Linked DNA regions of Methylacidimicrobium sp. AP8. The protein of the gene in region 2 binds, or shares a complex with, the protein of the main gene of each other region. Links are inferred from orthologs where the notes say so. Each region holds a gene or a part of one and is shown on either strand. Other genes may lie near its edges.

Region 1 (10,121 bases), 1.8 Mb from region 2 along the record:
AAGCGGAAGGGCCCGAATCGTGCGGAGGTTGGCGCTGATGTCGTCACCGGTCCGACCGTCCCCCCGGGTCGCGCCGTGGTCGAAGAGGCCGTTCCGATAGACGACGCTGATCGAAACCCCGTCAATCTTCGGCTCCACGACATAAGTCGGCCGCTCGTTCGGCAACGCGCGTTGCACCCGATCGACGAAGGCGAAGAGCTCCGCGAGCGAGTAGGTGTTGTCGAGGCTCTGCATCGGGATCGAATGCACAACCGGGGCGAACCCGGGCAGCGGACCCCCTCCGACTCGCTGCGTCGGGGAATCCGGGGTGACAAGATCCGGATACCGCTCCTCCAGCGCGCGGAGCTCGTCGAAGAGCGCGTCGTACTCGGCATCCGAGATCAGCGGCGTGGCTTGCACATAATAGGCGTAATCGTGCTTTCGGATCTCGTTGACGAGCCATGCATGCCGTCGCGCCGCTTCCTCTCTGGTCATCGTGGATTTCGATCTCGATCCGATCTTCTTGGGATCCCCTCCACGGCTCAGTACCAAGGGCCCATCCCCATCGGGCCGAACATCCCCATCGGGCCGAACATCCCCATAGGACCGTACATGCCTCCGGGTCCATACATGCCCATGGCTGCGGGACCGCCCGCCTCGCCCGCCGTGCGGTCGGTCAAGGCTCGATGCCGGGGGTTCCAAATGTGCATCCAGGAAGCGCGCACCACCGGAAAGAGATAGTTCTGCTCTCCGAGCTGCCCGGGCCTAGCACCTTTCACCGTGCCGGCGATGGTCATTTCCGCTCCCGGAAAGAAATCGGAATGCTTTACGAAGCCGGGGATGATCGCATAGAAGCATCCGGTCGAGGTCTCCCCTTTTATGGGCCTGTAGGAGCCCCATGTTTTTGAGAGAGGCTGTTCGACCAGCTGTAGGCAGAACACGCCATCCGCGTTCTTGGCCTGCACGACCCTTCCCCCGAGAATCACGACACGACCGTCGTACGCGAGGGGATTGGCCAGCAGCTCGGGAAACGCCGGCTGGACCTTGGCCTGTCGGCGGTACCACTCGGGAACCGACGCGGCGTTCGTGCCCGCGGGACAGGCGCATTGCCAGACCGCCAGAAGCGAAAAGACAAGGGAAAGCGGACGAGCGCGCAGGGGGCGGCAACGGGGTTGCACAAGATCCAGTGTATCCGTCGGAGGGGATCCGCACAATCTTTGCCCGCCGCTTTTCCCCGGCTACGCCTGCCGGGACTCCGGAGCATCGCGGCCGGGTTTCGGCCAGTGCCGGACGAATCCGCAGAGTGAGAGCCCGATGAGGCGAAGCGGCCTCTCCCTTCGCCAGGCGGCGCGCAGCAGGCGGATCGCGAATGCGGCGATCTCCTCGGCGTCGGCCGTGGCAATAGGCAGCGTGATCTGCCGGGAGAAGGTTTCGAAGTTCCCGTAGCGGAGCTTCACCGTGATCGTTCTCGCCAGCAGCTGCTCCCTACGAAACTCTTCGGCCACCTCGCGGCTGAACCGGCCCAAAACCTTTTGAAAAACGGCCAGGTCGGCAAGGTCCCTCGCGAAGGTCGTCTCGCGGCTGATCGACTTGGGTTCCCATTCCGCTTGGACCGGGCTGGTGTCGTTGCCGTGGGCGGCCTCCCATAGGGAGGCACCGTGCTTTCCCAACTCCGCGATGATTCGTTCCCGACGCTGGATGGCCAGATCGCCGATCGTGCGGATGCCGAGGCCGAGGAGGCGTTCCTGCGTACGCGGACCCACTCCGGGCAGCTTCTCCACGGGCAGGGGGGCTAGGAACGCCTGCTCGGTGCCTTGCGGGACGACGATCCTTCCGTGCGGCTTGACCGTATCGCATGCGATCTTGGCCAGCAGCTTGCTTGCCGCCACGGCCACCGTGCACGAGAGTTCGAGCCGGCACTCCACTTCCTCCTGCACCTCCCGGGCCACCGCTTCCGGATCCGCTCCTCCCGGCAGCTCCGCGCAAGCTTCGTCGATCGAAAGGGCCTCCACCCGGGCGAATCGGGCGTGAAGCAGGTGACGGACCTTTTTCGCATAGGCCGCGTAGAGGTGGTGGCGTGCGGGGAGAACGACGGCCTGCGGACAGAGCGCGCGGGCGCGGCGCAGCGGCATCCCGCTGCGCACTCCGAATCGGCGCGCAGGGTAGGTCGCGGTCGAGACGACCCCGCGATCGCCAGGATGGCCGACGGCGATGATCACCGGTTCGTTCCGGAGCGCCGGGCGGCGCAGGAGCTCGACTGCGGCAAAGAAAGCGTCCAAATCGAGGTGCAGGATCCAACGCGCCGGGTTCACGAGCGCTCCTTGCGGTGAGGCTGCCCTGGAGCTACCCCAACGGACTGGACATGTCGTCCGAAGAGGAGGAACGGCATGCGGAGTCGCGGTGCGGGGCGGATGACGCCTCGCGGGATGCCGGGGCCGATTCCGGATGCGCGGGCGGCCCTTGGCCGGATGCCTCCCAAAGGCGGAAGCCTCCCAAAAAGGCGAAGGCGTTGTCGCCCATGCGTGCGTAAGGGGGCAGGGAGGCGAGGAGCTTTCGGTTGCCTCCGCCGATCACTAGATAGTCGACCTGAAAGGCGTTCCGGAACAGTTCGATGACGTGCCGGATCTCCGCCCGCCACCGCTTCTTGCCCAAGCGCAAGAGGCCAGCGTTTCCAAGCACCTCTTCATAGGTCTTGCCCTTCTTATAGGGAAGATGGCCCGCTTCCAACGGATGAAGGAGGCCGTCGAGGACCAGCGCGGTCCCAAGCCCGGTGCCCAAGCCCAGGAAGAGCATCCTTCCGCCGGCATAGCTGCCCCATGCTTGCATCGCGGCGTCGTTCACCACCTTGACCGGAACGCCGAAGGCGTGCGCGAAATCGAATCCGACCCATCCCGGACCCAGGTTGCACGGATCCGCGGCGGGCCGTCCGCCGATCACCGGCCCGGGGTATCCGATCGAGATCGCCTCGAAAGACCATCCCTCCACCGCCTGGGGAAGGCGTTCGACCAGATCCTTAGGCGTGAACCTTGGACCCGAGGGAATCTTCCGGGGACGCTCTTGGCCGGTAGCAAGGAGCTTGACGTTGTGTCCGCCGATGTCGATCACGAGGACCTTCATGGCCTCAAGAACGCCCGTCGGCCCGTCCGAGGGCTCGCACCGGCCGCCGTGCACCGGATGCTGGCCAACGGGCCGTGCTCGGGAGGCGATCGATCACTTCCGCTGTTCTTTGCGCAAAAGGGCCTTGCGGGCCCGTTCGAGCGCCTCCCGTTCCGACTTGGTCAGGCTTCCGATGCCCTTTCGGGAGATCTTGTCCAGGATCGCGTCGATCGATTCGGCGGATGCACCGGCTGCTTTAGACGGGAAAAACGTATGCGAGGAGGCGGCAGGACGTCCGCGCCGCCCCCACCCCTGTCTCCAGGAGCGAATCCAGGAAATGTCCGGCATCCGAACGGAGAGATAGGCAATGCCCGAGGCGACGCTCAGCATGAGCAGCGGAGTCCAAGCATGGGCGGATATGTCGATGAGCACGTAGAGGGCGAGCAGAACGATCGCGTACCACTTGGCCGTGATGCCGAACATGAGCTCCGCCCCAGGAGACAGAGCGGCGAAAGCGACGAAGATCGCCATGTGCGCCTCGTCGGGGCCGTAGAAGGTGCCGCCCGTCTGGTCGACCAAGCTGAAGAGCACGGCGCAGATCGCGGGGGCGAGGATCAGCGAGAGGTAAAGGAAAAAATACTTCTTAAGCCCGAGCGCGAATTCTACCTCCCGGCCGAACCAGAAGAACATGAGCATCCAGAGGGCGAACCAGAGCGAAGGGGAATGAATCCAGGCGTAAGTGAAGACTTGCCAGACCTTTCCTTGCGTGAGAACCGCTTGCGGGCTCAAGGAGAGCTCTTGGAACCAAGCGAGCCGGTAGGTGGCGACGGATAGGACGCCTACCACGAACGAAAGGCAATGAAACGCAATGAAAATGTCGGTCAGGTAAACCGGTCTGCCCTGCAAACGGAAGACCGGTTCTCCCCGGCCGTCTCCGGGCCAGTATCCCATATACTTAAACTCTGCCGAATCTTGGCTCGATCGTAAATTCTCTTTTTTTCAACAAACGAAGAATCAACGGATTGTTCTCCACGGCAAAAAGATCTTGCGTTAGGGTCGAACCAGCACGAAGGTCTGCGCCCCCCCTCGGCGGATGTAGAAGAGAACCGGTTCCTTCGCCCGCTCGGCCGTAGCAATCCGCAGAAGATCGGCCGTGTTGCGCACCTTCTCCGCGGCCTTCCCGACCTTGCGGATCTCCTCGATCAGATCTCCGGGTTGGAGGAGGTCGAGTGATGGAGCCCCTTCCTCCACGTCGACCACGTACACGCCGGAGGCGTGGGACTGAAGCCCTAGCTGGGCGCGCAGGCTGTCGTCCAGATTGACGATCTGGAGACCGGCGAAGGCGTTGCCGAGCTCCCCGGTCCGGACCACCTGCCACCGTGAGCCCTCTTCGGTTCGGGCGCCTTGGTCCGGCTGCTCCGTGATCTGCGCCTGCACGGTGAGGGATTTCCCATCCCGGTAGAAGATGATGGGCACCACCGTCGAAGCCGACGTTTCGGAAACGTAGAGCCGCAGCTCCGCCGGATCGCGCACGTTCATCCCGTGGTATCGCACGATCACGTCCCCGCGCCGAAGCCCGGCTTTGGCGGCCGGAGAATTGGGTTCGACCCGCGTTACCAAGGCGCCGGAGGTGTCCGGAAGGTTGAAGGCCTGCTGCATGTCCTCGTCGACGTCCTGGGCTTCGACGCCGAGGAAGCCGCGCACGACCTTTCCGCGGGCGACGAGGCTCTCATAGGCGAAGCGGGCGATCTTGCTCGGGATGGCGAAGCCGATGCCGTTGGACCCGCCGCTGCGCGAATAGATGGCGGTATTGATCCCCACGAGCAACCCTTCCACGTTGATCAGGGCTCCGCCGGAATTCCCCGGGTTGATGGCCGCATCGGTCTGGATGTAGTTTTCGAAGCCCGAGGCGGAGAGGTTGGGGTTGCGGCCCTTGGCGCTCACGATGCCCCGGCTCACGGAGCCGCTCAGGCCGAACGGGTTGCCCACGGCGAAAACCTGATCGCCCACCTCGAGCCGGTCCGAGTCCCCCCACAGGGCAGGGATGAGCCCTTTGGCTTCGATTTTCAGAACGGCGATATCGGCAGGCTCGTCCAGCCCGATGAGCTTGGCTTGGTACCGGCGTCCGTCAAAAAGCTGCACGCGGATTTCCCGGGCGTTCTTGACGAGGTGGGCGTTGGTCAGGATGTGTCCTTGGGGGCTGAGGATCACTCCGGAGCCGAGCGAGGTTTCCTCGTCCAGGGGCGCGCGCTTCGGATTGCGCGGGCTGGATTCTGTCGAGGGCACCGCTTCTCCTACGTCGACGCTGACGGGTCTGGCGGTGAAAATATTCACGACGCTCGGAACGATCCGCGAGAGAATTTCGACATATTCCCGATTGATCTCCTGCAAGAGGCCGCCGGCGGCATGGGATTCCAAGCCTTGCGGCACGGGGATGGCGCGGGGAATCACCGGCTCCGAGGCGGCCGGGGGCGGTGGCACCGGCTTGGGGGACGGGAGGATCCATTCCCGGATCACGAGGCCTAGACCGACTCCCAGCAGAGCGACCAAAACGAGGACCGCTCCCCGCTTCCAGGGGGTCTTCAACTTTGTTTGCCCGTCCATAAGGCGGTACATGTCTATCTCTCCCTTGGCCCGGCCCTAGGCCAGGAATGATCGCGTGCGCGGACGCCTATGCGTTGCGCATCGCCCCTTCGCTCCGCTCCTCCCCGCTTCTTCCCCCGATCGCTTCGACAGAAAACCGGCGGGAGGCCGTCCCGCTCCTCCAAGCTCGGTTGGCTCCCTCCCCGCGGCGTCATGATTCCTTCCAATCGGGTAGACTTCATCATACTTGCTCGGGAGACGGGCGCAAGAGCGGCGGCGAGACCCTCTCCTCGGGGGGCCCGGAGCTGCGCATCTCCAGGGAGGCGCCGACCGCCGCCGCCCGGCCGAAGGTGCGGAAGTGTACCTTGGCCAAGGCCCGGAGGCGGTCGGCGCCTTGGCTGCGGACGATTTCCTGCGCCGCCGCCAGAACAGGGGACGAAGCTCCCTTCGGGAGAGTTCTTCCCGCTTCCTTCCCGAGAAGGACGAGCCGGCGGAGAAACTCCATTCGCGCCAGAAGCGAGGCGGCTGCCACCGCGATGTCGGATTCCGCCCTGGGTTTCTGGTCGACCCGGAGGGAGAGCCCCTGCTGCCGGATCGCCCGGTCGAGGACGGGGGCCTTGGCAAACTGATCGACCAGCGCGCGCGGGCAGGAGGGGACCTTGCGCGCGATCTCGGCGAGGGCGGCAGCATGCGCCCAAGCGAGCAGCCGGTTGAGATTGCCGAAACGCGCGTAGAGCTCGTTATACTTGGGTGGTCCGATGGCGACCACGGCGCACCGTCCGCGCACCGCCTTGCGGATCTCTTCCCCGAGGCGGACGGCCTGTGCGTCGCTCTTGATTTCCTTGCTGTCCCGCACCCCGAGGCGGCGCAGCGCGGGCGCGGTCTGAGGATCGACGTACACAGCAGCGACGACCAAGGGTCCGAAGAAGTCGCCTTTCCCGCACTCGTCCGAACCGGCGTGCGGCGAGTCGTCCTCGGGCTTGCCGGTCTCCGGCGGTCCGATCCGCACTTCGCGGAGGATTTCCGGTTCCAGGAACATCTCAACAAAATCGGCCGCCGCTCGCCCTTGGATGAGTACCGTCCCGGTCCGGTAGGCGCGGACGACCAGCGAGGGCCCTCGCGCATCGAAGAGGCCGTGCGGTAGGCTCCGCATCTCAAATCCCTTCTGCCGCAGCCGCTCCCGCAGCTCGTTGATCTGCTCGGGCGCCAGCGAGAAGGAAAACGTGGACGGCGGCGGAGGAGGGGGGCACGAACCGGCGCCGCCCGAGGAGAAAAAATCCTTGGATCGGAGGATCGTACGCGCCAGAAACGGGAGCACGTAGCTAACCTAGCGGATCCCGATGAAGATCGAGAGGAAATTCCGCCGGGAGTTGCACCGGCGCTTGCTTGCCTGGTATCGAGAGCGGGCCGCGGATCTTCCCTGGAGACGAAGCGCCGATCCCTATTCGATTCTGGTTTCCGAACTGATGCTGCAGCAGACGCGCGTGGCAACGGTCGTCGCCTACTACCGGCGCTGGATGGAGCGCTTTCCGGACCTTTTCACCCTGGCGGCGGCGTCGGAGGAGGAGGTGCTTCGGCTATGGGAGGGGCTTGGCTACTACGCCCGTGCGCGCAATCTCCTGCGGATCGCGCGTCTGCTGGTGGCCGAGCACGGAGGCCGGCTGCCGTCGAAGGTGGAAGAGCTCGAGCGGCTTCCCGGGATCGGACGCTATACGGCGGGTGCCCTCGCCAGCCTCGCCTTCGGGCGGAGAGCTCCGCTGGTCGACGCGAACGTCCGCCGTCTCTTTCGCCGGCTCTTCGCGCTGCCGGAAGAGAGGGCGGCCGAGTCTCTATGGGAGATCGCCGCCGCCCTTCTGCCGGCGGCGCAGGATTGCGCGGCCTTCAACTCGGCGCTGATGGAGATGGGCCGCACGGTCTGCAAGCCGCGGAAGGCCGACTGCCCGGTCTGTCCGGTGGCGGGGCTCTGCCCCAGCCGCGGTCAAGTGGTCGCCTCGCGACCCAAGCCTCCCCCAACTCCCTGCGCGGAGAGCGCTGCTCTGCTCGCCGAAGCCGGCCGGATCTGGCTCGAGCCGTCGCGGGAAGCGCGGTATCGCGGCTTTTGGCGGTTCCCGAGCTTCGATCCGGACTCGATGAGGAACCTCGGGGAAGCCGCTTGCCTTTGGTATTCCATCACTCGCTATCGGGTGCGGCTCACGCTTTTCCGGGCCGAGTGGCGGGCCGCGGAGAAGGGAGAGGGAAGATGGGTTTCCCGGGAAGAGCTGGCGCGCCTGCCGCTGCCCGCTCCTCATCGAAGGGCCTTGGCGATGGCCGTGCGGCGGGGATCTTCCGGCGAAATGCCGACGGAACAGGACGAAGCCCGGCCTGGGGAAGCGGTTGCTCTTGCCGAGACCGTGCGCTAGGTTAATCGCCGCCATGATGTTTCCGATCCAGAACCTGCGCGTTCGCGCCGTCGAGCGCTTGGTCTCGCCGCGCGTCCTCAAGGGAAGTCTTCCCCTGACCGCGGTCGCGAACCAGACCGTGTATCGGAGCCGCCTTACCATCCAGCAGATCCTGTCGGGGGAGGACAAGCGGTTTCTGGTGATCGTCGGCCCTTGCTCGATCCACGATCCGGTGGCGGCCTTGGAATATGCCCGTTGCCTTCGTTCCCTGCAGGACGAGCTCGCCGGGGAGCTTTTTCTGGTGATGCGCGCCTATTTTGAAAAGCCGAGGACGACGCTCGGCTGGAAGGGCCTCATCAACGACCCCTTTCTCGACGGCTCCTGCAACATCCAGGAGGGATTGCGGCTGGCCAGGAAGCTTCTGCTCGAGATCAACGAAATGGGCCTTCCGACGGCTAGCGAGTTCCTGGATGCGATCACCCCGCAGTATATCGACGATCTGGTGAGCTGGGCCGCGATCGGGGCCCGGACGACGGAATCCCAACTCCATCGGGAGATGGCGAGCGGGCTTTCGATGCCGGTGGGCTTCAAGAACGGGACCGACGGCTCGCTGCAGATCGCCGTCGACGCGCTGGGCGCCGCGCTGCACCCGCACAGCTTCGTCGGGATCGACCAGGAAGGGGTTACGAGCGTCATCCGGACCTCGGGAAATCCGTGGGGGCACGTGGTTTTGCGCGGCGGGCATAAGCGGAGCAATTACGACCCGGAGAGCATCCAGGAAGTTTGCACCCGGCTTTCCAAGGCAGGATTGCCGCAGCGGGTGATCGTGGACTGCAGCCACGCCAATTCGGCGAAGCGGCCCGCCGTGCAGGAGGCCGTGCTCGCGAACATCCTTGAGCAGCGGATCCGAGGAACGACCGCGATCATCGGGGCGATGCTCGAAAGCAACCTTTTCGAAGGCAGCCAGAGGATTCCCGAAGACCGCGCGCAGCTTCGCTACGGTGTCTCGGTGACAGACCCCTGCCTTTCCTGGGATACGACCGAGAAGCTGCTCCGCCGCAGCAGCCTGCGCCTCCAGGAAGCGCGCTCGGTCGAGTCGTGAGAGGGCGGGAGCGGCGGGGCGTTTTCGCGGGAGAACTTTCCTCTTGCCGATGAATCCCTTCCCGCGGCCTTCGGCGCTCCGGGGCCTTCTCCCTCCTTTGGGTCACCGGTTCGGTGCTCGTTTTTTTTGCCGCCTCGATGCGGTGGCGGCGACCGCCGGCCCTCCGTCGGGAGGAGGGGAAATCAGCTCTGAAGATCGGCAAGAGTCGGAGCGGGCCGCGGAGCGCGGAGACGCGGGTGCGCAATACCGATTGGGCGCAGCGCACCTGGAGGGGCTGGGGTTCGAGCCGGATCGGGAAGAGGCGGAAGCCTGGCTCGAGAAGGCGGCCGCCCAGGGAGAAGCTGAGGCCAAGGAAGAGCTTTCCCAGTTGGAGGAAAAGGCTTCGCGGCCTTCGGTCCGCTAGAGCGGAACGACGGGGGTGGGGGCTGGCCGCAGCGCCGGTCCTTCCCTCTTGACATCGAGCCGCGACGATGGCACGGATGGGAAGCTTCGCCGGGGTCTTAGCTCAGCTGGTAGAGCGCCTCAATGGCATTGAGGAGGTCAGGGGTTCGAGTCCCCTAGGCTCCAGCGGCTTCCTCCTTTTCCGCATGGCTGATCTTCATGCGGTCCATCCTCCCTCGCGGAGCCGGGCGTAGGCCTTCTGGCACGCGAGCAGGGTGTCGTCGCGGAAGCAGACCAGAAGGACCTTTTCCGGAAGCGGATGGAAGACGAGAAAGCGTGCGATCTCTGTCAGCGCGATGTCGGCGGCCCGGTCGGCCGGAAAGCGATAGGCTCCGGTGCTGATGGCCGGAAAGGCGATCGAGCGGGCGGAGAGCGCCGCGGCGATGCCGAGTGCCTCGCGGTAGCAGCTGGCCAGCGCGGCGTCTTCTCCTTGCGATCCCCCTTGCCAGATCGGCCCCACGGCGTGGATCACCCACTTGGCGGGAAGCCGATATCCTTTGGTCACCTTCGCCTTGCCCACCGGGCAGCCGCCGAGCCCGCGG
Region 2 (9,964 bases):
TACGCTCTAGCCTCGGAGGAAATCGCCCGCGCGCGCCAAAAAGCTTCCCTTCCCACCAATACGAGCGGCATCGCTCAGGCCGCCGCCATGGCCGCCTTGAAGGACAAGAGACATCAGCGGAAATCGAAGAAGACCGTCCGGGACGGCCGGCTATACCTGGAACGGCTTTTCCGACAGCTCGGTCTCTGCTGGGTGCCCTCCTGCGCCAACTTCGTGATGATCCGGCCGCCCCGGGCGGAAGAAGTCTGGAAGGCATTAGTCCGGAGAGGCGTACTCGTGCGCAGCCTCCATAGCTGGGGACTGCCCGGCTGGCTCCGAGTAACCATCGGAACTCCCGAAGAGCTCCACCGGTTTGCCGGCAGCCTGCGTGAGGCCCTTCGAAAGGTTCATCCACTGCAGCCCATCCCTGCGGGAGAGCCTGAGGGCGACTAGGCGGGTGGAGCAAAACCTTCCATCGACCATGCGGCGAAGGCGGGCGACCTCCCTCTACGCGGAGCCGCTCGGCTTCCCCTTCTCCGTTGCGCTAGGGTTTTTGTTGCTCGTGATTCTTCCTGTAGCTGCGGAAAACACGGACGATCAACGTCTTTTCCTTACCGAGAAAGCGGCCGATTCCCACAGCCGCAAGCGCTGGTATGACTATGTCATGGATACCGATCCGGGCTCCTGCCGTGTCCGGATCAGCCCAAGCTTTTCCGATCCGGCTCCCAGCCGCATCGCCGTTCTCCCGTTCCTCGACGAAGGAAGCGGGAATTATGTTCTCGATGAGATCCCGTGGCCGGGGCGAAAAGGAGAAGCGCTGGCCGTATGGAGATGGACGCACTCCCAGCGGTTGCGCCGGATGATCCATGGCTATCTCGCGGCGCGGGAGTTCGACCTCATCCCCATAGCGCTGGTCGATTCGCTTCTTGCGGCGCATAAAATCTCCTCGGACCGCCTCCTAGAGGCTGCCGAACCATCGGTTCTGGGCCGCATCCTGGATGCGGATACCCTAGTTTACGGAAGTCTCTCGGTCTATCGGAGCTATTATCTCTTCCTGGCAGCAGGCTGGAGAGTGAAGCTTACGATCCGGATCCTCTCGGCGATCACCGGCCGGGAGATCTTCGCGGGCACGTCCACCCGGAACATCATCGGCCTTCGGATCGCAACCAACCCGATCGATCTTGCGCTCGCCTCTATCAGCAATCTGGTCCATTTGCGTGACGTGACACTGCGACGGGGAGAAGACGAAGCCTGCCGCGAGCTCGTCATCCGCGTGCCGCGGGCCCCCCGAGCCGCACGCGCTGCCTCCGGTCCGATTCCGAAGGCGCTCCCCGTCGCTACCGCCATGGCTCTTCCTCCGGAACGGGGGGGATGAGGCCCTTCGTCTCCACTGTTTCTTTACGGTCAGGAAAGCCCGCCTCCGCGCCGAGCCTTCCCCCGCCCCATGTTTGGTGAAAAGCGGCCTTTTTGACGACGGCTCCAGGGTTGGGGAAGGAAATTTTGCAAAAATGTAGTGCCACACTGTGAACAACTTGGCCGCATGAAAGTGGCCTTTTGTGCTTGCGATTCACGGTGACGACCGGTAATGCTATTTCATGTTTCTGCGCACCCTGCGGTTGCGTCGGAAGGACGGGAGCGAGGCGGAGTATGTCCGCTTGGTGGAAAGCTACCGGGAAAAGGGAAAGGTCAAGCAGCGGATTGTCGCGACTCTTGGCCGCAAGGATCTCTTGGCACCCCACTTGGATCGGCTCGCGGAGTTGCTCGGGCGGAGCGCGCCGGCTTCTCGGAGAGCGCTTGAGCCTCAGGAATCCACAGTTTGGGGTCCAACGCTTGTCGCCAGACATCTCTGGAAGGAGCTGGGTATGGAAGAGCTCTTGGAGGAGAAGAGGGGAAAAGGCAAAGGACTGTCCCTTGCGGAACGGGCGTTCGTCCTTGTGGTCAACCGGCTCTTGTCCCCGGGGGAGCGAACACGCCTTGGCCCAGTGGCTGGAGACCGACTACGTTCCCGACGGGAGAGGAGAGCGGATCCGGCCGGTCTGGAAGCAGAATGGCCGAGTTCGGGTCGACCCCCGCTTCCTTTGGCCGTGGTACCGGACCCTTGACGAGCTCATAGGGCAGAAGGAGCGGATCGAGGAAGGGCTCTTTGCCCGGCTGCGGGATCTCTTTTCTCTTAAGCCCGAGATGGTCTTCTATGATTTGACTTCCTCCTATTTCGAAGGGGGAAGGCCCCGAGGGTTTGGCTCAATACGGCTACAGCCGGGATCAGCGGGAGGGAAACCGGCAGATCCTCTTGGGGGTCGTCATGGCCAATGGCTGGCCGATTGCCCACCATGTCTTCCGGGGCAATCGGCACGATTCGAAACAGTTCTGCCGATCGTCGCCGATTTGGAGAAACGCTTCGGGTTGCGTCGGATCGTCTTCGTCGGGGACCGGGGGATGGTGAGCACGGCCAACTTGGGCTTCCTGTGGAGCCAGGGGCATGGGTTTTTGTTCGGCTTACGCCGACGAAGGAGCCCGGAGGTCTTGGAGTATGTCCGCAAGGCCCAGAGCGGTTCCTGGCAGCCCTGCTCTCCGGAGGAAAAGGATCGGGTCTGCGAAGTCGAGGGAGCGCTTCCCGGGCAGCGGATCTTCGTGGTCGAAAGCGCCGAGCGGCTGGCCTACGAGCAGGCCATGCGGGAGAGGGATGTCACGAAGACCCGGGAAGAGTTGGGCAAACTCGCCAAGCGTATCGAAAAAGGAGAGCTTCGGAATCGGGAAGAGATCGGCAGCTCCGTCGCCCGAATCCTCTCTCTCCATCGCAGCCACCGCTACTTCCGCTGGAGTCTGCGGGCAGGCAAGCTCCAAGTGTCCGAAGAGCCGGTGGAGACCGAAAAGCTTCTGGAGGGGAAGTACGTGATCCTCACCGAGGAAAAGGATCTCTCCCCGCTCGAGGCGGTCCGGGCCTACAAGGAGCTCTCCGAGGTGGAAAGAGCCTTCCGGAAGCTCAAGGACGTCCTGGAGCTTCGTCCGATCTACCACCACAATCCCAAACGGGTGCGGGCGCACGTCTTCGTCGCCGCCTTGGCCTTCCTGCTCGACCGGCTCCTGGAGAAGAAGCTCAAGGCGGCCAATCTACCCTTCTCCAGCGAGCAAGCTTGGGTTGCCCTCCGAACCATCCATCTGGTGGATTTCTCCTTCGGAAGCGAAAAACGTCGCGGGGTCACCGCCGGGAATCATCAGGCCCGGCAAATCCTCTCCGCCTTACGCATCTCTGCCCGCGAGCCGTAGCCGACCGCAAAGGGCAAAAATAGCCCCTGTAGTGCCAATTGGAAATGACGGGTACTGTCTCGCAACGACTTACAAGACCTTCCCCCAAACATGGGCCGCAACGCTTCTTCCTTCCCGAACGGGAGGGAACAACCCATGGGAAAAAGAATTCTCTCGATTATCTTATCGATTTGGATCCTTCCCGATTCCAGACCGTCGCCTCGCCCGACCTTGCGAGCGAACGCCCATTCCAACTGGCTGTCCTCCCTTTCGTCGACAAGGCCACGGGAGGGCGCTTTCTGCTCGACGGACTGCCGACGGTGCCGCGTTCGCAAATAGAGCGCCAAGAGTGGCGGTGGACGACCGCGAACCGTCTCCGGCGGGGAATGGCAACGTATCTGGCTCAACGCGACTTCTACGTGCAGAGCCCCGGCCTCACGGATACCATCCTGCAGCAGATGGGCTGGCGGACCGCCGCAGACATGTTCCGTGAGAAAGCAGAGCGGGTGGCCGACTGGCTGGGTGTCGACGCCCTGGTCTATGGAGAAGTCCAAGACTCGATGGCGATCTACGCCTTTCTTCTACTCCGCTTGGCGGGTCGGGCTGCGCCTGAGGATCATATCCGGCAGGACCGGACGCTCCCTCATCGAGGTGAAGGGAAACCGGCAGGACTCGACGCTTCTTCCCGCAATCTTCTCCGTCGATATCGCGATCGCATCGCTTATGGCTGCCGGGTTCCTCCTCGATATTACTCTTAAGAGGGCGGAGGACGAGCTCTGCCGAGAGATCGCTCTGCGGATCCCCGCTCCCGATCCACAAAGTTTGCACCCGGGCCTCCGCCAATGAGCTCGGATGCCGTCGGAGAGCACGCCCGAAGCCTGCGGCCGTATTCGGCTCCACCCGCCTGCCGCCCGGCAGGAGGAGCCGTCTTCCACCCGCTTGGCCGAGCCGCTATGCTCCTGGCCGAGCGGCGGCGGAAGAGCATGCGACGGCTTGCCGGATGGATGGAGAAGCGAACTCTTCGCTTCCACCCTTCGGGAGCCAGACCGTAAAGCGGTTCCAGCCCTCGCTCGGACTGTCATACCGAATCTCTCCCTGGTGGGCTGCGACGATCTCCCGACAGAGGCTCAAGCCGAGCCCGCTACCCCTGGCACGGCCTTCCCTAGCGGCTTGGGTGCGGTAGAAGCGGCGAAAGATTTCCGCCTGATCCCCGGCCTCGATGGTCGGCCCGGTATTGGCGATGCTCAAGACGATCCAAGGACCGTCCTCGGAAAGGGTTATCCAGGCAAAACCTCCGTCCGCATTATATTTCACCGCATTATCCGTGAGGTTCCACAGCATGCGCATCAGCAGATCGCCGTCTCCATAAACACATAAGCCCGGAGCGACCGACGCCGCGACCGAAAGGCCCGCGGGCCCCGCCAGAAGCCGAGCATCCTCCGCTACTTCCGCCACCATCACGCTCCAGGCGATCCGTTCCCTCCGAATACGAATCTGGCCGCATTCCGCCTGAGAAAGGAAAAGAAGATTGTCGGTGATTGTGCTCAACCGCTTGACTTGCTCCAAGAGGCAGAGAAAGACTTCCTCCTCCGAGGATTGCCGGCCTCCGGCCTCGGCGAGGGCCGCCTCCAACTGGTTTCGGAGGATCGTGAGCGGGGTCCGAAGCTCATGAGAAGCATCGGCGGTCAGTCGTTGCTCTTGGACAAATGCTTTCTCGATTCTTTCCCACATCTCGTTGAGGATTTGCGCCAGGCGCGCCAAATCCGGGTCATCGGAAGGAACTTCGACCCGACCATGGAGGGCATGGGGACTGATTTTCTCGGCAGCCGCTGCGATAGCCCGAACCGGCCGCAGGGCGTATCCGGAAACAAGCCACCCACCCACGCTCGCAACCGCCAATGCGAGCGGGAAGGCCAGCAGGAAGGCTTCCTGCGCCCGCCAGAGAATCTCTCTTAGCTTTCGGGTGTCCCGGGCGAGAACCAGCCGATAGCCGCCCCGGCTTTTAACCAGGACGCGGAATGTTTTCCTTCCCAGGGAATAGTCAAGGAATCCCTCTTTGCTTATTCGCTCCGGCATTCGAGATCCGAAGAAGGCGGCCCGATACAGGACGCCCCCCCGGGGCTTGCAACCTCCCAGATGCTGCTCTCCTCGCTCTCCAAGCCTTCGGGAAGTTTGCCGGGTGCTCTCGATTCGTCTCTCCGCAGGGCCGAAAGTATTTCTTGGGCGTCCGAATCTATTTGGAAGTCAGCCTCCTGAACCAGCCTCCGGTAGAGAGCCTCCCCGCCGACCGCCCCCGCAAGCGCAAGCGCGAGTCCTACCGTGACCCCGGACAGAAGAGCAAGCTTCCAACGGAGGGGAATCCTTCTCACCGAGACTCCTCGATCTTGTACCCGATTCCTCGAACCGTTTGAATAAGCTTCCGGCTCTCTCCCTCGTCGATCTTCTTTCGCAGCTTCTGGATGTAGACATCGACGAGATTGGTGCCCGGGTCGAAATGGAAGTTCCACACATGCTCGCAGATCTCGGTTCTTGTGAAGACCTTGCTGGGAGAGCGCATCAGCAGCTCCAAGAGGGAAAACTCCCTGCGTGTCAAGTCGATCCTCCGCCCTCCCCTCATGGCCACTCGAGTTACCAAGTTCAAGCTAAGGTCGCCCACCTGGTAGAGCGAAAGCCCGATTCCGGCCGCCCTGCGGACTAGGGCGCGCAACCGCGCGACAAGCTTTTCCATTGCGAACGGCTTGGGAAGGTAATCATCGGCTCCGCTCTCGAGCCCTTCGCCCCGTTCGTAGAGTTCCCCTCTTGCCGTCAACAAGGGCACGGGGAGATGGACGCCACGCCGCCGGATGGCTCGAAGCACGCTGAGACCATCGCGACCCGGCAAAAAAATGTCGAGGATCGCCGCATCGTAAGGATGACTGATTAACGGCCATTTCTCACAAGCTTTCTCCTACGGCTTGCAAAACGGGCTCGTCTGCTTCGTTGGGCTTGGTTTCCCATCCTCGCAGTATGTCTTCATACAGCTCCGGTGGGAAAACCTGCGCCCGCCTCGCACTCAAGCCCGTTTGCGGCGCCTCGGCTACGAAATTTGTGAGAAATGGCCGTTAAGGCAAGGAGGGCTTCATCGCCTCGAGAGAGCGTGTCGACGACAAATCCTTGCTCTTGCAGACCCTTTCGCACGAATGCCGCGATCTTCTCCTCGTCCTCGACAACCAGTATCCGCATGGATGCCTCCGCGTCCCCAACGCCGGCTGAAGGAAGGGCGAGCTATTCCGCCCCTTCTCTCCGAGGCGTGGAGGGATCAAGCCCTACCTTCGGAATTCGCACCGATTCGGAGAATCATCCAAAGAGAAGCAAGACAAAGGCAACTGTCGGCGACATTGAAGCTCGGCCAGTGCCACGAGCCGATGTGAACGTCTATGAAGTCTACGACAAATCCGTGGAACACCCGATCGCCGATATTTCCGGCCGCACCCGCGGCCAGAAGAGCGGCGATCGAGCCGATCTCCGGACGTCCCCAGTCGAGACGGCGTCCGACCAGGAGGCCGGCGAACAGGAAGGCGGCACCCACCACGATCCATAACCAGTTATATCCCGAGAAGAGGCCGAAGACGATCCCGGTATTCCGGACCGAGACAAGATTCAGCAGCCCGGGAATGAGGGAGACGGGAAGGTCGGCTGCGTGCGCAAGGATCCACCACTTCGAAGCCTGATCGAAGAGAAGCAAGACAACGAAAAGCCCCCAGAAAACGGGTCCGGGGGATCGCCGCAATGCGGCCCGAGGAACTTGCCCGATCCTCCCGCCCTCTCGTTCTCCCGGGACATCGGCTCCGGACGCAGCACTGTGCGAGCGGAGAACGTCCATCATAGAACGCCTTCCTCCTCCAGTTGGGTTAGGCGGGCCTCGTTCCTCTCGTCGATGATTTCGGAAACATGGGGGAGCTCGAGAAGGACCTCCAGAGCTAAAGGAATGCTCGGGGTCGAAAATCCCGTGGTCTCGATGCTTCTGCGGCGCAGCGAAAGATACACCCAGGCAAAAGCGTCACCTTCAACGATTCGGAACTGGGGATACTCTTCCCAGAAAATATCCGAAGCCTCGCGGATTTCGATCGTTGCCGCTCCCCCGCTTCCACCCCCGGGAAGAGCCTGCTCGACCTTTTCGAATCGGGCGATCCAGTGCATAACGATCTCCTCGACCGCGTCTCGGTCGATCGGTTCTTCGCACAAGGCAATGAATCCGACTCTTTCAGGCATTGCGCATCGGCATGACCACGTACAGGAAGCATTCCTCGTCCTGGATCAGGCACGGTCCGGACGTTTCCCCGACCTGAAGTACGACTTCGTCGGCCGTGCTCTCCCGCAGAGGATCCATCAGATAGGTCACGTTGAACGCCGCTCGAATTTCCCTACCCGCATAGCGGATCGGAATCGTCTCTTTGGCTTCCCCGACTTCCGCCGAACTGCAGCAGAGTTCAACCTCATCCTTTTGGAAGTGTAGCCTCACCGGTACGAGCCTTTCGCCTGCGACAATGGAAACGCGCCTCAGTGCGGACAAAAGCGCTTCACGAGACAGATGCATCCGTTCCCGAGCGGCTTCAGGAATGGCCGCGCGATAGTTAGGATATTTTCCGTCAACGAGCTTCGAAGAAAATACGAGGTTTCCGGATTGCAGAAGGAGTCGATTCGACTCAAGCCAAACGGTTAGTTGGATCTTCTCACCGCACGCGAGAATCCGCAACAGCTCGGAAACCGCCCGTGCGGGAACGATCCCCTGGGTTTCCTCCTCCGCCTTCCCGGAAACCGGGGCTTCCATGAGAGCCAGCCGCTTTCCATCCGTTGCCACAACGGTGAGGCTCTCCCCTTTCCAAGCGAAGAGCGCCCCGTTGAGGACGTAACGCGTCTCGTCGTTCGACATGGCATACGCCGTTCGACGGAGCAGCCGAACGAACGAATCCTGGGAGATCGCAAAGGAAGAAGAATCGCTCAACGCCGGTGGCGGCGGATAATCGGCGGCCGGCAACCCGAAAAGCCGGAACGAGGAGCGGCCGGCGATGATGGTGCTCTCCTCCTTCTCGTTGGAGCTCAATGTCAACTCCTTGGAGGACGCTTCCTTGGCGATGGCGAAAAGACGGCGCGCCGGCAGCGTCGTCCGGCCGGATTCCCTAACCTCGGCATCGATACGGAGCTGGAGGGTCGTCTGCAGATCGCTGGCAAAGAGCGAAAGGTGGCCCGCCGGATCGGCCTCCAGAAGAACATTGTTCAAGATCGGGACCGTAGTTCGGCTGCCGGAGACACTTTGCGCTAGGTTAAGAGCTTCTAGGAAGGAGGTCCGAATAATTTCGCACTGCATGGGCAAGCCTGGGATAGGAGGTTAATGGAGGAAACGATAAACACTCACCGTCTTCTTCTTAAAGGCAGCGAAATTGTGAAGAATGAATGCAGTATGTTGGTGAAAAACAACTTACGATGTGAATTGCTTTGTGAATAACCGGCCGGGCTCGGTACGAAAGCGGCGCGGTTCTATCGGTTGACGAAAAATTCGGCGGGTTGTTCACTGTTCCCCACCCTTTCCTTAGCCCGGGTTTTCCAGTTTTTCAATCAACTCGCGGACAGTCGCCTCGAATCGCGGATCGGACTGAAGCTTTTCGGCGATTACACGCTGGGCGTGAAGAACGGTGCCGTGGTCCCGGCCGCCGAAGCATTCGCCGATTTCTGCGAGGGAGTAAGTTGTTAGCTTACGACTAAGGTACATGGCGACCATGCGCGGCAGCGCGATATGGGCCAAGCGGCGTTTGCTCGTCATGTCGGCGAGGCGAATGTCGAAAGCCTGGGCGACCTCCTTTTGAATCGCTTCGATGGTGATTCCGTGGACAGAATCGTTCCGGAAAAGATCCTTGAGCAGATGCTGGACTTGTCCGGCGGTTAGCTTCTCGGGACGGAGGGCGGCAAAAGCGGCCACGCGGTTCAGGGCGCCCTCGAGCTGGCGGACGTTGTTTTGGATCCGTTCCGCAATGGTGGAAAGGATTTCATCGGGAATCACAATCGATAAGCTCCGCATCTTGTGGCGTAGAATTGCGAGCCGGGTCTCGAGCTGAGGAGGAAGAATTTCGGCCGTGAGGCCCCATTCGAATCGAGAGGTAAGACGTTTTTCGAGCGTCTGCATCGCGCTCGGAACCGTATCGCTGGTCAAGACGATCTGCTTGCTTCCGTCGAAAAGGCAGTTGAAGGTATGAAAGAATTCTTCCTGCGAGCGTTCCTTTCCCGCCAGGAATTGGACGTCGTCGAGAAGAAGAACGTCGACCTCTCGGTATTTTCTGCGGAAGCGGAGCAGGGAGCCTTTTTGAATGGCGTCGATGAACTCATTGGTGAACTGCTCGCAGGTCACGTATTGCACGTGAAGAGATCGCTGGAGACGACAGATCGCATTCCCGATCGCCTGCATGAGATGGGTCTTTCCGAGCCCGACCTTACCGTAAAAAAATACAGGGTTGTAGGCCCGGGCGGGAGCGTTGGCAACAGCGCGGGCGGCCGCATAGGCAAATTCGCTGTTGGCTCCGACGATGAAGTTTTCGAAGGTGTACCGAGGATTTAGGCCATTGGTGGCGAGTCCCTCGGGCGAGCCGTTGAGGCGCGGCTCGGGCTCCTCCCGTTTTTTGGAGGTTTCCCGATCGGCTGCCGTGACACCGGGTGGAGTCGCCGGGAAGGTGACGCGAACCTGCCTCCCGAGGACCCTAGCCAAGAC
Region 3 (9,996 bases), 890 kb from region 2 along the record:
TGGTCTTCCCATTCGACCTTGGCGCCGGTTTTGGCCAAAATGGTCAAGAGCCCCGGAAAAGCCGCACCCGCCTTCGGGGCGGCGGAAGGAGTGCTGCCGGGTTCGGCAAGGCCCTTGGCAGCCTGCTTCGAGACCGCTACCAAGAACCGGATTGTCTTGTCCGGCGGGGTATCGCGAAAACGGGTCGCCAGCGCTTCCATCTCCTCGATGGTCGACTTGTTTTCCCGTAGGGTCGCGAACTCCTGGGCGTAGGACGGGGTCACGCCTTCGGTCCCGACATGAAAGGTCACGAGCTCGTAGGTGCGGGCGCCGACCAAGGGATCGACGGCATGGTGGATGAGCTTGTACTCGCCCTCTTTCGGAAAGTAGCACTCGATGATCTGGCGTTCGGAGGGGGAGACGACGACCGCGTCCGCCCACTGTTCCCGTTCGTAGCGCCCTCCGTCGGTGCCGACCAGCTTCATCTGGACGCCCGGGGTCTGAATCCGAAAGGGTCGGGCGGATGCGGCGTCGACCAGGTAGAGACGCACAACCTCTCCTTTCTTGACGTCGATGTCGATGTGAGGCTTGCCGTTGACGAGCGGAATGTTCCCGTACCGCCCCATGAACGCGAAGTTGACGTAGTCCGAATGGTATTCGGGAACGGCGCCGTCCTTGATCAGGATATCGGAGAAGACGAGCGGGATCTCCCGGTTGGCGGGACCCCAGTAGTCCTTATCGGCGGGCTCGACCATGTAGACCCCGTAGAGCCCGAGCTCCTGCTCGAAATCGTCCCGGAAGTGGGGGTGGTACCAGTAGACTCCCGGATCAGGGAAGCGGAAATGATAGACATAGCTCGAGCCTGGGAGGATCGCCGGCTGGGTGACGTCGGGAACGCCGTCCTGCGCGTTGTCTTGACGCACCCCGTGCGAGTGGATGGTAGTGGGGACCCCGGTCCGGTTATCGAAGGTGACAGTGATATGGGCACCCTGCGGAACCCAGAGGAAAGGCCCGGGAACCGATCCGTTGTAGGCGAGCTGCTTGACCTTGGTTCCGGCGATGGTCTCCTGAACCTTGACCGCGGAAAGGGAGAAGCTTTCCCCGTCCTTCAGGTGGACGACCTCGAAGGGTTTTGCGGCCGGGTAGGCGTCCGGATCGACCGAAAAATCATAAGCCTTGGCAGGTCCGGGCCGCTTCTGCAGGAGCAGCAGGCTTGCGGCCGCAGCGGCCGCCAGCGCACCGAGCAGAAACAGCCTTCCGGACCTCCTTTTCTTTCCGACCGGTTGCAACATCGTGATCCTCTTCGTCGCGGAGTTTTTTTACTTTTAATGATTAACAATAATCCATCGGATTCGTTGACGCGAGGGGAGCTTCACGAGGCGCTCGCCTGGATCCCATGGGATCCAGCGAAGCTCCTGCGGCGGGCCATCCGGCGATAAACCAGGAAGCCTGCGCCGGAAGCCACGAGCAGGCCCGCCGCGCCAAGGCCTACCCAGACGATTCCCATTCCGATTGTGATCGGGAACCGGAAGATCAGCGGCTTGCTGTCCGGACCGGTCTTTCCGACCAGGGTGAGCTCGACCATGTATTGCCCTCGGTTCGGCAGATCAAGGTCCAGGGAGGCGACCCCGCTGGTATACACCTGGGCGGGGAAGTACGCCACGACCTTGCCGTCGGAAGAAAGCACGCGGCATTCGATCGGGATCTTCCGAAGCTGCGGAGTCACCAGGTCGAGCACAAGGCTCATCTTCCCGGTCGTCGGGACATTCCGGCAGTACGACTTGAAATTTCCCATGCCGCCCATTCCGGCCATGCCGCCCTGGCTGTAGACATAGACGTCCATGTGGATCGCGTAGCCTCCCTGCTGCATCATGCCGCATTCGAGCCCGCCGCTTCCGCTTCCTCCGTGCGCCCAGGACGGGCGCGGCTGCGCGCTCCACGTGAGGGCGAGAAAAAACGCCAGGATCCGCGCCGAGATTAGCCGCATCGTTCGCATCCAGTGCTCCTTTTGCTGAATTTGGTTGAGTGCTCCCCGTTGCCGACCGCCGCCCTACGTGAGCAGCGAACCGAAAAAGCAGTTGATTCTTATAAAGACAAATACTGGCAATTTCACCGCGACTGCAAGAAGAAGTTCTCCCGGGCTCGCCCTCTCCAAGGGGTAGGGGAGTCCCCGATAGGCGAATTGCCGCCGTTGCTATCCCGGACGCCGATCTTCACCCCCCGGGAATCGGCCGCAGTTTCCGAAAGGCGGTTCCGGTCGCCGCCGTGCCGATCGGAGCCAATCTCTCCCCCGGATCTCCGCAAGGTTTTTCTTTTTTCTTTTGCTCCCCTCTGTCTGTCCAAGTACGCTTAGCTAAAGAACGTGAGCAACCGGCGCACTATGGAGCAAAGTCTCCCGGCGGGAGCGGATAGGAGGCTGCGGGAGATTCTTGCCTGGATGATGCGCCTCCTGTTTTGTCTCCTGGTCGGTTGCGTTTTTCTGCCGAGCGCATCTTTCGCCCATCGCCACCGGCCAAAAGGCCCCATCGACTGCGGAGTCGTCAGCGTGGACGGCTATACCGCCCACCTCGACATCTGCAAGTACGAACCGTTGAAGACGTACGAAAGCTATTGCGAAAATGTCCCTAAGACCGGGGAGGCGACCTTGGTCCTCGATCTTATGAGTCACCCGCTCTGGAAGGTTCCCGTTGCTTTGACGGTCATCCGGGAGGCGAGCCGGGAGATTGTGGCGCAAGCCCCGCCGCATGTGTATAAAGAAGGGATCGCGTCGTTGCGTGTCTACTTTTCCTCCCCGGGCCGTTATATCCTGGAGGTCAAGCCGCAAGGGATCGTGGACGCTGCGCACCAACCGGTCGTGCTTCGCTTCCCGATCGCCGTAGGCTTGCCGACGCCGAAGAATTTCGCCTCGCTCGGCGTCGGAGAGATCGTTGCCTTGGGAATTTTGGGCTTTCTCGGCTACCGGTTCTGGCGCAAGCGGATGATGGAGAGAGCCAGAAGGCCGCGGCTCTAACGGGCGGACAACGGAGGGGGCGTGTATAAGAAAATTCTGGTGGCCTACGATCGTTCGGAAGGAGCGAGGGTTGCGCTTGATGAAGGTCTCTGCCTGGCGAGGTCGCTCGGCAGCGAGTGCAAGGTGCTCTGGATCGTCCCGCCGGTACCCTACTTCTTCTTCGACATCGGCCGCGAGATCGAGATGCAGCAGGAGCGCGAGGAGGCGTTCTTCGCGGAAATAGAAAAGGACGTCGAAGCGGCCTGTCGGAGATGGAGCTATACCGCGACGCTCGCTCGCAGGGCTGGCAGCCCGGCGTTGGAGATCGTCCGCTTCGCCGAGGAAGACGGGTTCGAGATGATCGTCCTCGGCCACAGCGGCCACTTCGGGGTCTGGGGACGGGCTCTAGGTAGCGTTGCCTCCCGCGTGAGCGAGGAAGCGAGTTGCTCCGTCTTGATCGCACGGCTGCCGCAGCCGGCCGAGGAGAGCATCCAAGTCCCGGCCGGCTCCCGGGAGAAAGCCAAAACTACGCCCGCCTGATCGGAATGGTAGGCCGCCGGCTTGCCGTAAGGAAATCCGTAGCGGCGCCTCGGCTACGAAATTTGTGAGAAATGGCCGCTAGATCTCGCGCCGCCCGGCCAGTGCGTAGCTGAGCGTGACACTGTCGGCGAACTCGAGTCCGCCTCCGGCGGGGAGGCCGGTGGCCAGGCTCGAAATGCGCGGCCCTGTCTTTTTTAGAAGCTCGCCCAAGTAGAGGGAGGTCGCCTCTCCTTCGGCATCGGTGCCGAGCGCGAGGATGATCTCCCGAGGGTGCTCGCGCTCGATGCGGGCGAGGAGCGGGCCGGTCGGAAGCTGTTCGGGTCCGATCCCTTCCAGGGGGGAGAGCCTATGGCCCAGGACGTGATAGACGCCGCGGAAGGCCGATGCCCGCTCGATGCGCAGGACGTCCCCGGGCGAGGCGACCAGGCACCAGAGGAGAGGGTCCCGGGCCGGATCGCGGCAGAGCTCGCAGAGATCTTCCTCGGCATAAAAGCCGCATCGGACACAGGGATGCACGCGTGTCCCCGCCGCGTGGAGCGCACGGGCAAGCCGCTCCTTCGTTCCTTTTCTCTCCTCCATCAAAAAGAGCACGAGCCGCTCGGCGGAACGCGGACCGATCGAGGGGAGCTCGCGTAAGGCCGCCAGCAGTTCGCGAAGCGTCTGGGGATAGTCGGCCATGGGGGGCGCCTCGCTTGCGCTTCAGGGGAAGCCGGGCATGCCGAAGCCGGCTCCGAGCTTTTGCATTTCCGAGGCGCTCGCCTCCCGGGCTTGCTGGAGAGCTTCCCGGACGGTGGCGAGGACCAGCTCGGCGAGCATCTGGGCATCACCTTCGGCGACAAGCTCGGGAGCGATCCAAAGGTCGAGGAGCTCCCCTCCGCCGCTGGCAACCGCGCGAAGCCTTCCGCCGGCGCCTTCGACCGCGAATCGCCGCCCGGCGAGATCTTCCTGCAATTTTTGGGCCTGTTCCTGCAGCTGGCGGGCCCGTTTGAGCATCTTGTTCAGGTTCATATCGTTTCCGATTGGGGAGGAGTGGCGGAAAGGATCCGGGCTTCGAAGACCCGGAGGGCTTCCTGGATGAGAGGGTCGTTCCGAAATTCTTCCTCGGTGAGCCGCTCCTGCGGGCCGATAGCCTTTTCCGTCCTCGCCGGCGGCTCCCGGCGTTCCTTCGGCTCCGGTGCGAGCGGAGGGTCGATGAGCAGGAAAGAGACGGTCACCGCTTCCCCGAGAAGCTCCCGGAGCGTATCTTCCAAGATCGGGCGGTTCCCGGGATCGGTGAAGTAGGCGGCCTTCTGGCGGAAATCCTTAGGAAGCGCGACCTCGAAGATCGATCCCCGTTTCTCGAGGAAACGGCTCTTCCGAATCGACTCCGCTTCCAAGGGCCGATTCCGGGCGAAACAGTCGACGGCCCGCCGCCAGGCTTCCTCCGGGGGAAGGACGAGAGCGGTCGCCGCGAGCCCGGAGCCGGACTTCGGAGCCGCGGGCTCCATGGGGACATCCTTTTGTGCGCCGGGAGCGGTAGAGGGAGCCGGCGATGGGGTCGGCCCCGGGGTGACGGAAACCGATTCCTTCGGGGTTCCAAGAGGCTCGGAAAAAGCGGCCGGAGGCGAGGGAGGAGCGGAACCCGATAGCTCTCGGAGAAGACGCTCGAGAGATACCTTTTCCTTATGGTGGGTAAGCTCGAGGATGCCGACTTCGAGGAGGAGGTCGCGGTTAGCGGCGACGCGCAAGCGCCCCTCCCATTGGGTCAAGTCTTCCAGAATGGAGAGCGTCGTCTCGGGCGGCAGGATTTTAGACAGCGCTTCGACCTCGGCAAGCTCCGAAGTCGGGAGTTCTTCCCGGAGAAGGGAAGGAGCCGCCTGATAGACGGCTACGTTCCGGAAAAGGTGGACGAGCTCGCGGGAGAGAACCATCGCTTCCTTTCCGGATTCGAGCAGATCGCGCACGAGGCGGAGGGCCTCGCCGGCGGCTCCTTCGGCGATCCGGCGCGCGAGCATGGAGATGGGGCCGCTGCCCGCCATGCCGAACATCTCGAGAACCACCCTCTCCGAAATCTCGCCGCTGTAAAAGCCGACGAGCTGGTCGAGGGAGCCCTCGGCGTCGCGGAGCGAACCCTCCGCGTTCCGCGCCAGCAGGGCTAGGGCGCTCGGATCGGCCGTAAGGCCCTCGGCGGCGCAGAGAGATGCGAGATGGCTCGCGATCTCTTTTTCGGAAATCCGCCGGAAATCGAACCGTTGGCATCGGGAGAGAACGGTGGCCGGTACCTTATGCGGCTCCGTCGTGGCAAAGATGAACTTCACGTGGGACGGCGGCTCCTCCAGGGTCTTGAGGAGGGCGTTGAACGCGGCCTGGGTGAGCATATGGACTTCGTCGATGACGTAGATCTTGAAACGGCACTGAGCCGGAGCGAAGCGGGCGCTCTCCCGGAGCTCGCGCACCTGCTCGACGCCGTTGTTGGAGGCTCCGTCGATTTCGAGGACATCGAGGCAGCGGCCCGCGTCGATCTCGGCGCAGATGGGATCGGACGGATCGAAATCCACGCTCGGGCCGCCGGTCCACTCGAGTGCCTTTGCCAAGATCCGCGCGGTGGAAGTCTTCCCGGTCCCGCGGGGGCCGGCGAAGAGGTATGCCTGAGCGACCCGTCCCTGCCGGATGGCGCCGGCCAAGGTCCGCACGACATGAGGCTGGCCGACGATCTCGGCGAAGCGGCGCGGCCGGTATTTCCTGGAGAAAACTTCGTAGGCCATGTGGCGGATCGCCCGACGTTGGGCGCACCAGGAGCAGCGACAACAGCGGTCAAGTTACCGGTGCTTCCTTTCGGACCTGGCGGGGTTACCTTGCCGGCAGCTCCGCCGCTCCTGGCGGAATTGATCTTATGCGGCCGGCGACCGGATGCAACCTATTCTGATGCCGGAAGCCGGAGAAGCGATGCATTCTGCCCGGCTGCCCGCCGGAACAATCCGCCTACGGATTCTTCGGCGCGGTGGAACCTTGGCCGGAGCTTTCGCTCGGTGCCGTCGACTCGCCGGAAGAAGCAGGCGGCGCGCCTTCTCCGGCGGGGGAAGCGGAGGATGCTCCGCCGGATGAGGAGGCCTCCGGGTTGGGCTTGGCTGCTTCTCCGGATGAACCGGAAGCAGTCGGCGTGGACGGCGCACCCGTGCCCGGCGCCTCCGGAGCCGGAGGGGCGCCTTCCTCCAGGCCGGCTTCCGCCTCCGGACCATCGGAGGCATTCTTCTTGGGCTCCGATTGGGATTGCGGCTGCCCGCCCTTTTTCGGAGCATAGAAATCGCAGCCGATAAGGGCCGTCATGGTCAAAAGGCCGAGAGCCAAAGCGAGAAGAAGGGAGAAGGTCGGTTTTTTGGCGGAGTGCATAACCGGTTGGTGAATCGGTTTCCCGATTAAGCGCTTCCGCATTCCGCTTGTCAATCGACTCTCGAACCGGAAAGGAAGTTTCCGCACGGGTCCCGGCTAGGAGGGAAGCGGAAACTCCCGGGTGGCGGACAAGACCTCTTCCCGTATCTTCTCGAGGGCGGCGGCGTCGTGGCGATGGGACAAGGCTCGATGGATCCATTCGCCGATGTCCAACATCTCGTTTTCCCGCATGCCCCTGGTGGTGACCGCCGGGGTTCCGAGGCGGATCCCGCCTGCTTGGTAGGGGGGGAGTGTGTCGAAAGGAACCGCGTTCTTGTTGACCGTGATCCCCACCCGGTCCAGAAGCTCCTGGGCCTCCTTCCCCGTAATCCCTTGGGGGCGAAGATCGATCAGAAGAAGATGGTTCTCGGTGCTTCCCGTGACGAGGCGGTAGCCATGGCGCTTGAGCGATTCGGCCAGCGCGCGGGCGTTGCGCACGACTTGATTCTGGTAGGCCTGAAACTCGGGCTGGAGCGCCTCCTTCAGACAGACCGCTTTCGCGGCGATCACGTGCATGAGAGGCCCGCCTTGAATGCCCGGGAAGACCTGGGAGTCGACCTCCTTCGCAAAGGGGGCCCGGCAGAAGATCAGGCCGCCTCGAGGGCCGCGGAGGGTCTTGTGCGTGGTTGTGGTGACGAAGTCCGCGTAGGGAATCGGGGAAGGATGCAGGCCGGCGGCCACTAGCCCCGCGATATGGGCCATGTCGACGAAGAGAAGGGCCCCGACCGAATCGGCGATCCGTCGCAGGGCGGCGAAGTCGATGACGGCGGGATACGAAGAGGCTCCCGCGACGATCATCCGCGGCCGATGGGCTTCCGCCGCCTTGGCGAGCCCGTCGTAGTCGATCCGTTCGTCCTCCGGGCGGACGCCGTAGTGGGCGACGTGGAAGAACCGCCCCGAGAAGTTCATCTTGAAGCCATGGGTGAGATGGCCGCCGTGGGCCAAATCCATGCTTACGATCGTGTCGCCGGGCTGAAGGCAGGAGAAATAGACGGCCATGTTGGCCTGGCTCCCCGAATGGGGCTGGACGTTGACATGTTCGGCGCCGAAGAGCTCCTTGGCCCGTTCGATGGCCAGCCGCTCGATTCCGTCCACGTTCTCGCAGCCGCCGTACCATCGCCTGCCCGGATAGCCTTCGGCATACTTGTTGGTGAGGCAGCTCCCCTGCGCCTCCATGACGGCGCGGCTGGTGAAGTTTTCGGACGCGATCAGCTCGAGATTCTCGCTCTGCCTCCGGCTTTCCCGCTCGATGAGCGCGTAGATCTCGGGATCGGCGGCCGGAAGGGCGGCAGCCGGTATCGCCTGGGCCGAGCGGGCCGGAAGCTTGCTCAGGAGCTCGATTTTCCTCATCGGCCGGTCGTGCCTGGCCGGATCCGGCTCGGTGAGCAGCCATGCGTGCAGAATGGCCGGGAGCTCGGCAGCGGCGACGGCATCGGATCCCAGGCAGAGGACGTTGGCCGAATAGCGGCGGCGGGCTGCGGCGGCTTCCTCAGGGCTTGCAACACGCACCGCCCGGATGCCGGGAATCCGGTTGGCGGCGATCTCCATCCCCATTCCGTCCTGGGAAAACAGAAGACCTAAGGATGCTTTCCCTTGGACGATCGAGCGGGCAACCCGCTCCGCATAGTCGGGGTAGTCCACGGGCAGCTCGTTCATCGTCCCGCAATCCTCGAAAAGGATCTGGCTCCCCTTGAGCCAATCGCGCGCCGCCTGCTTGAGAGCCAAGCCGTAATGATCCGAGCCGAGGGCGATCCGCACCCGCTCGCTTTCCTCGGAGTGGGGAGATCGCTCCGACTCGAGCACGAACGAAAGAATCTTCGGCATTGCCTGGCGCATCTGCTCCCGGCAGAGGCGGTAGATTTCGATGGGGCTGCCGATCGGGTCCGGGATCTCGCGGGAGGAAAGAGGAAGGTCGGGATCGAACTCGAGCAGCAGATAGGTCTTCTCGGCGGCGGAGGGATAGAGCAGGAGGATCGAGTCGAGATGGGCGTAGCTCATGCAGAAGATGAAGTCGGCGCGGCGTACCAGCTCCGCAGAGATCGGCTTGCTGCGTATGCCCGATATGTCGATGCCGATCTCCTGCATGACGTCGATCGCTTGCTGGCTCGGCATGATCCCGCTCACCGCGCCGATACCTGCGGAATCGACCCGGATATCATGACGGCCCTGCACCAGATCTTGAAGCAATCCCTGCGCCATGGGGCTCCGGCAGACGTTTCCGGTGCAGACAAACAGAACGTTCTTCATGGATGGAACGACGACAGAATCATCCGGCCGGGCGGTGCCGGGCCTTCCGAAGGAGATGGATAAGTTGCTGGGTCAATTCAATGAGTGCGTAAGCATACTCATCCCGCTTTGTGAGTGGAAACGATTTTTTCTCCTCGGGCGAATTGGCCGAATCGGCTCGTTAAAAAAAACACTGGAGGACCGCAGAGGCCGTGAAGATGAGTCAACGGGTTGCAGAAGAGGGGTTCGGGCGGATGCGTGAGCGATATGCCGGGAGCGGAGGAAGGGGCGGATGGTCGAGGAGTTCCGCAAGCGGTGGGGTTGCCAGCAGCTAAACAATATATGGACACATAGCCAGTTTAATGGCAGTATGTCCAAGTGAAGTTGAGTGTCTGGGCCAAGCGGCAGGGCAGTTGCTACAAGACAGCTTGGCGGATGTGGAAGGAAGGGCGTTTGCCCGTCCCGGCCGAGCAGTTGCCGACCGGAACGGTGATCGTGCATGCGGAGCCCTCACAACCCAATGGGGTCGCCCTTTACGCACGGGTATCGAGCTCCGATCAGAAAGCGGATCTGGACCGGCAATTGGCTCGGCTGACCGAGTTCGCGCTCAAGCAAACGGTTGCCGATCGTCAAGGCCGTCAAGGAGGTCGGCTCCGGAATGAACGGCCATCGGAAGGGCCTGATCGAGCTGCTCCGTGATCCCAATATCGGCGTCATCCTGGTCGAGCATCGCGACCGGCTGATGTGCTTCGGCTTGGAGTACGTGGAAGCGGCTTCTGTACGCGCAGAGCCGATCGGTTCTAGTGGTCGATCCGGACGAGATGACCGACGATATCGTGCGCGACCTGCATGAG

What was found.
Region 1: the proteins of dnaN (region 2) and dinB are in contact, whole or in part, in a solved structure (PDB 1OK7), measured with the Escherichia coli proteins. The link is inferred for Methylacidimicrobium sp. AP8 from one-to-one orthologs.
Region 3: the proteins of dnaN (region 2) and dnaX are in contact, whole or in part, in a cryo-EM structure (PDB 8GIZ), measured with the Escherichia coli proteins. The link is inferred for Methylacidimicrobium sp. AP8 from one-to-one orthologs.

What each region holds. Positions count from the first base shown.
Region 1 is NZ_LR797830.1:1,763,023-1,773,143, reverse strand. Bases 255-3,249 are described here. They hold dinB (DNA polymerase IV), read right to left. Parts: upstream 2,292-3,249; coding sequence 1,218-2,291; downstream 255-1,217. Other genes in these bases: MTHMO_RS08265 (rhomboid family intramembrane serine protease), read right to left, coding at 3,190-3,249; MTHMO_RS08270 (ROK family protein), read right to left, coding at 2,323-3,096; MTHMO_RS08280 (Slp family lipoprotein), read right to left, coding at 522-1,157; ligA (NAD-dependent DNA ligase LigA), read right to left, coding at 255-474. Outside these bases: more of ligA, read right to left, coding at 1-254; more of MTHMO_RS08265, read right to left, coding at 3,250-4,026; MTHMO_RS08260 (trypsin-like peptidase domain-containing protein), read right to left, coding at 4,126-5,661; rnhC (ribonuclease HIII), read right to left, coding at 5,900-6,976; MTHMO_RS08250 (A/G-specific adenine glycosylase), read left to right, coding at 6,999-8,057; MTHMO_RS08245 (3-deoxy-7-phosphoheptulonate synthase), read left to right, coding at 8,074-9,138; MTHMO_RS08240 (tetratricopeptide repeat protein), read left to right, coding at 9,188-9,541; MTHMO_RS08230 (O-acetyl-ADP-ribose deacetylase), read right to left, coding at 9,737-10,121. UniProt on the Escherichia coli protein: Poorly processive, error-prone DNA polymerase involved in translesion repair and untargeted mutagenesis. Copies undamaged DNA at stalled replication forks, which arise in vivo from mismatched or misaligned primer ends.
Region 2 is NZ_LR797830.1:343-10,306, reverse strand. What follows is about bases 6,521-9,358. They hold dnaN (DNA polymerase III subunit beta), read right to left. Parts: upstream 8,573-9,358; coding sequence 7,469-8,572; downstream 6,521-7,468. Other genes in these bases: dnaA (chromosomal replication initiator protein DnaA), read right to left, coding at 8,795-9,358; MTHMO_RS00015 (hypothetical protein), read right to left, coding at 7,087-7,476; lspA (signal peptidase II), read right to left, coding at 6,524-7,090. In the rest of the region: MTHMO_RS00050 (histidinol-phosphate transaminase), read left to right, coding at 1-432; MTHMO_RS00045 (hypothetical protein), read left to right, coding at 461-1,354; MTHMO_RS11165 (hypothetical protein), read left to right, coding at 1,575-2,081; MTHMO_RS11160 (IS1634 family transposase), read left to right, coding at 2,161-3,246; MTHMO_RS00035 (hypothetical protein), read left to right, coding at 3,291-3,983; MTHMO_RS00030 (cell wall metabolism sensor histidine kinase WalK), read right to left, coding at 4,177-5,301; MTHMO_RS00025 (response regulator transcription factor), read right to left, coding at 5,591-6,082; more of dnaA, read right to left, coding at 9,359-9,964. UniProt on the Escherichia coli protein: Confers DNA tethering and processivity to DNA polymerases and other proteins. Acts as a clamp, forming a ring around DNA (a reaction catalyzed by the clamp-loading complex) which diffuses in an ATP-independent manner freely and bidirectionally along dsDNA.
Region 3 is NZ_LR797830.1:888,354-898,349, forward strand. Bases 3,883-6,752 are described here. They hold dnaX (DNA polymerase III subunit gamma/tau), read right to left. Parts: upstream 6,253-6,752; coding sequence 4,513-6,252; downstream 3,883-4,512. Other genes in these bases: recR (recombination mediator RecR), read right to left, coding at 3,883-4,186; MTHMO_RS04035 (YbaB/EbfC family nucleoid-associated protein), read right to left, coding at 4,208-4,516. In the rest of the region: MTHMO_RS04010 (multicopper oxidase family protein), read right to left, coding at 1-1,271; MTHMO_RS04015 (hypothetical protein), read right to left, coding at 1,352-1,975; MTHMO_RS04020 (hypothetical protein), read left to right, coding at 2,360-2,989; MTHMO_RS04025 (universal stress protein), read left to right, coding at 3,011-3,508; more of recR, read right to left, coding at 3,587-3,882; MTHMO_RS04050 (serine hydroxymethyltransferase), read right to left, coding at 6,974-9,163. UniProt on the Escherichia coli protein: Part of the beta sliding clamp loading complex, which hydrolyzes ATP to load the beta clamp onto primed DNA to form the DNA replication pre-initiation complex.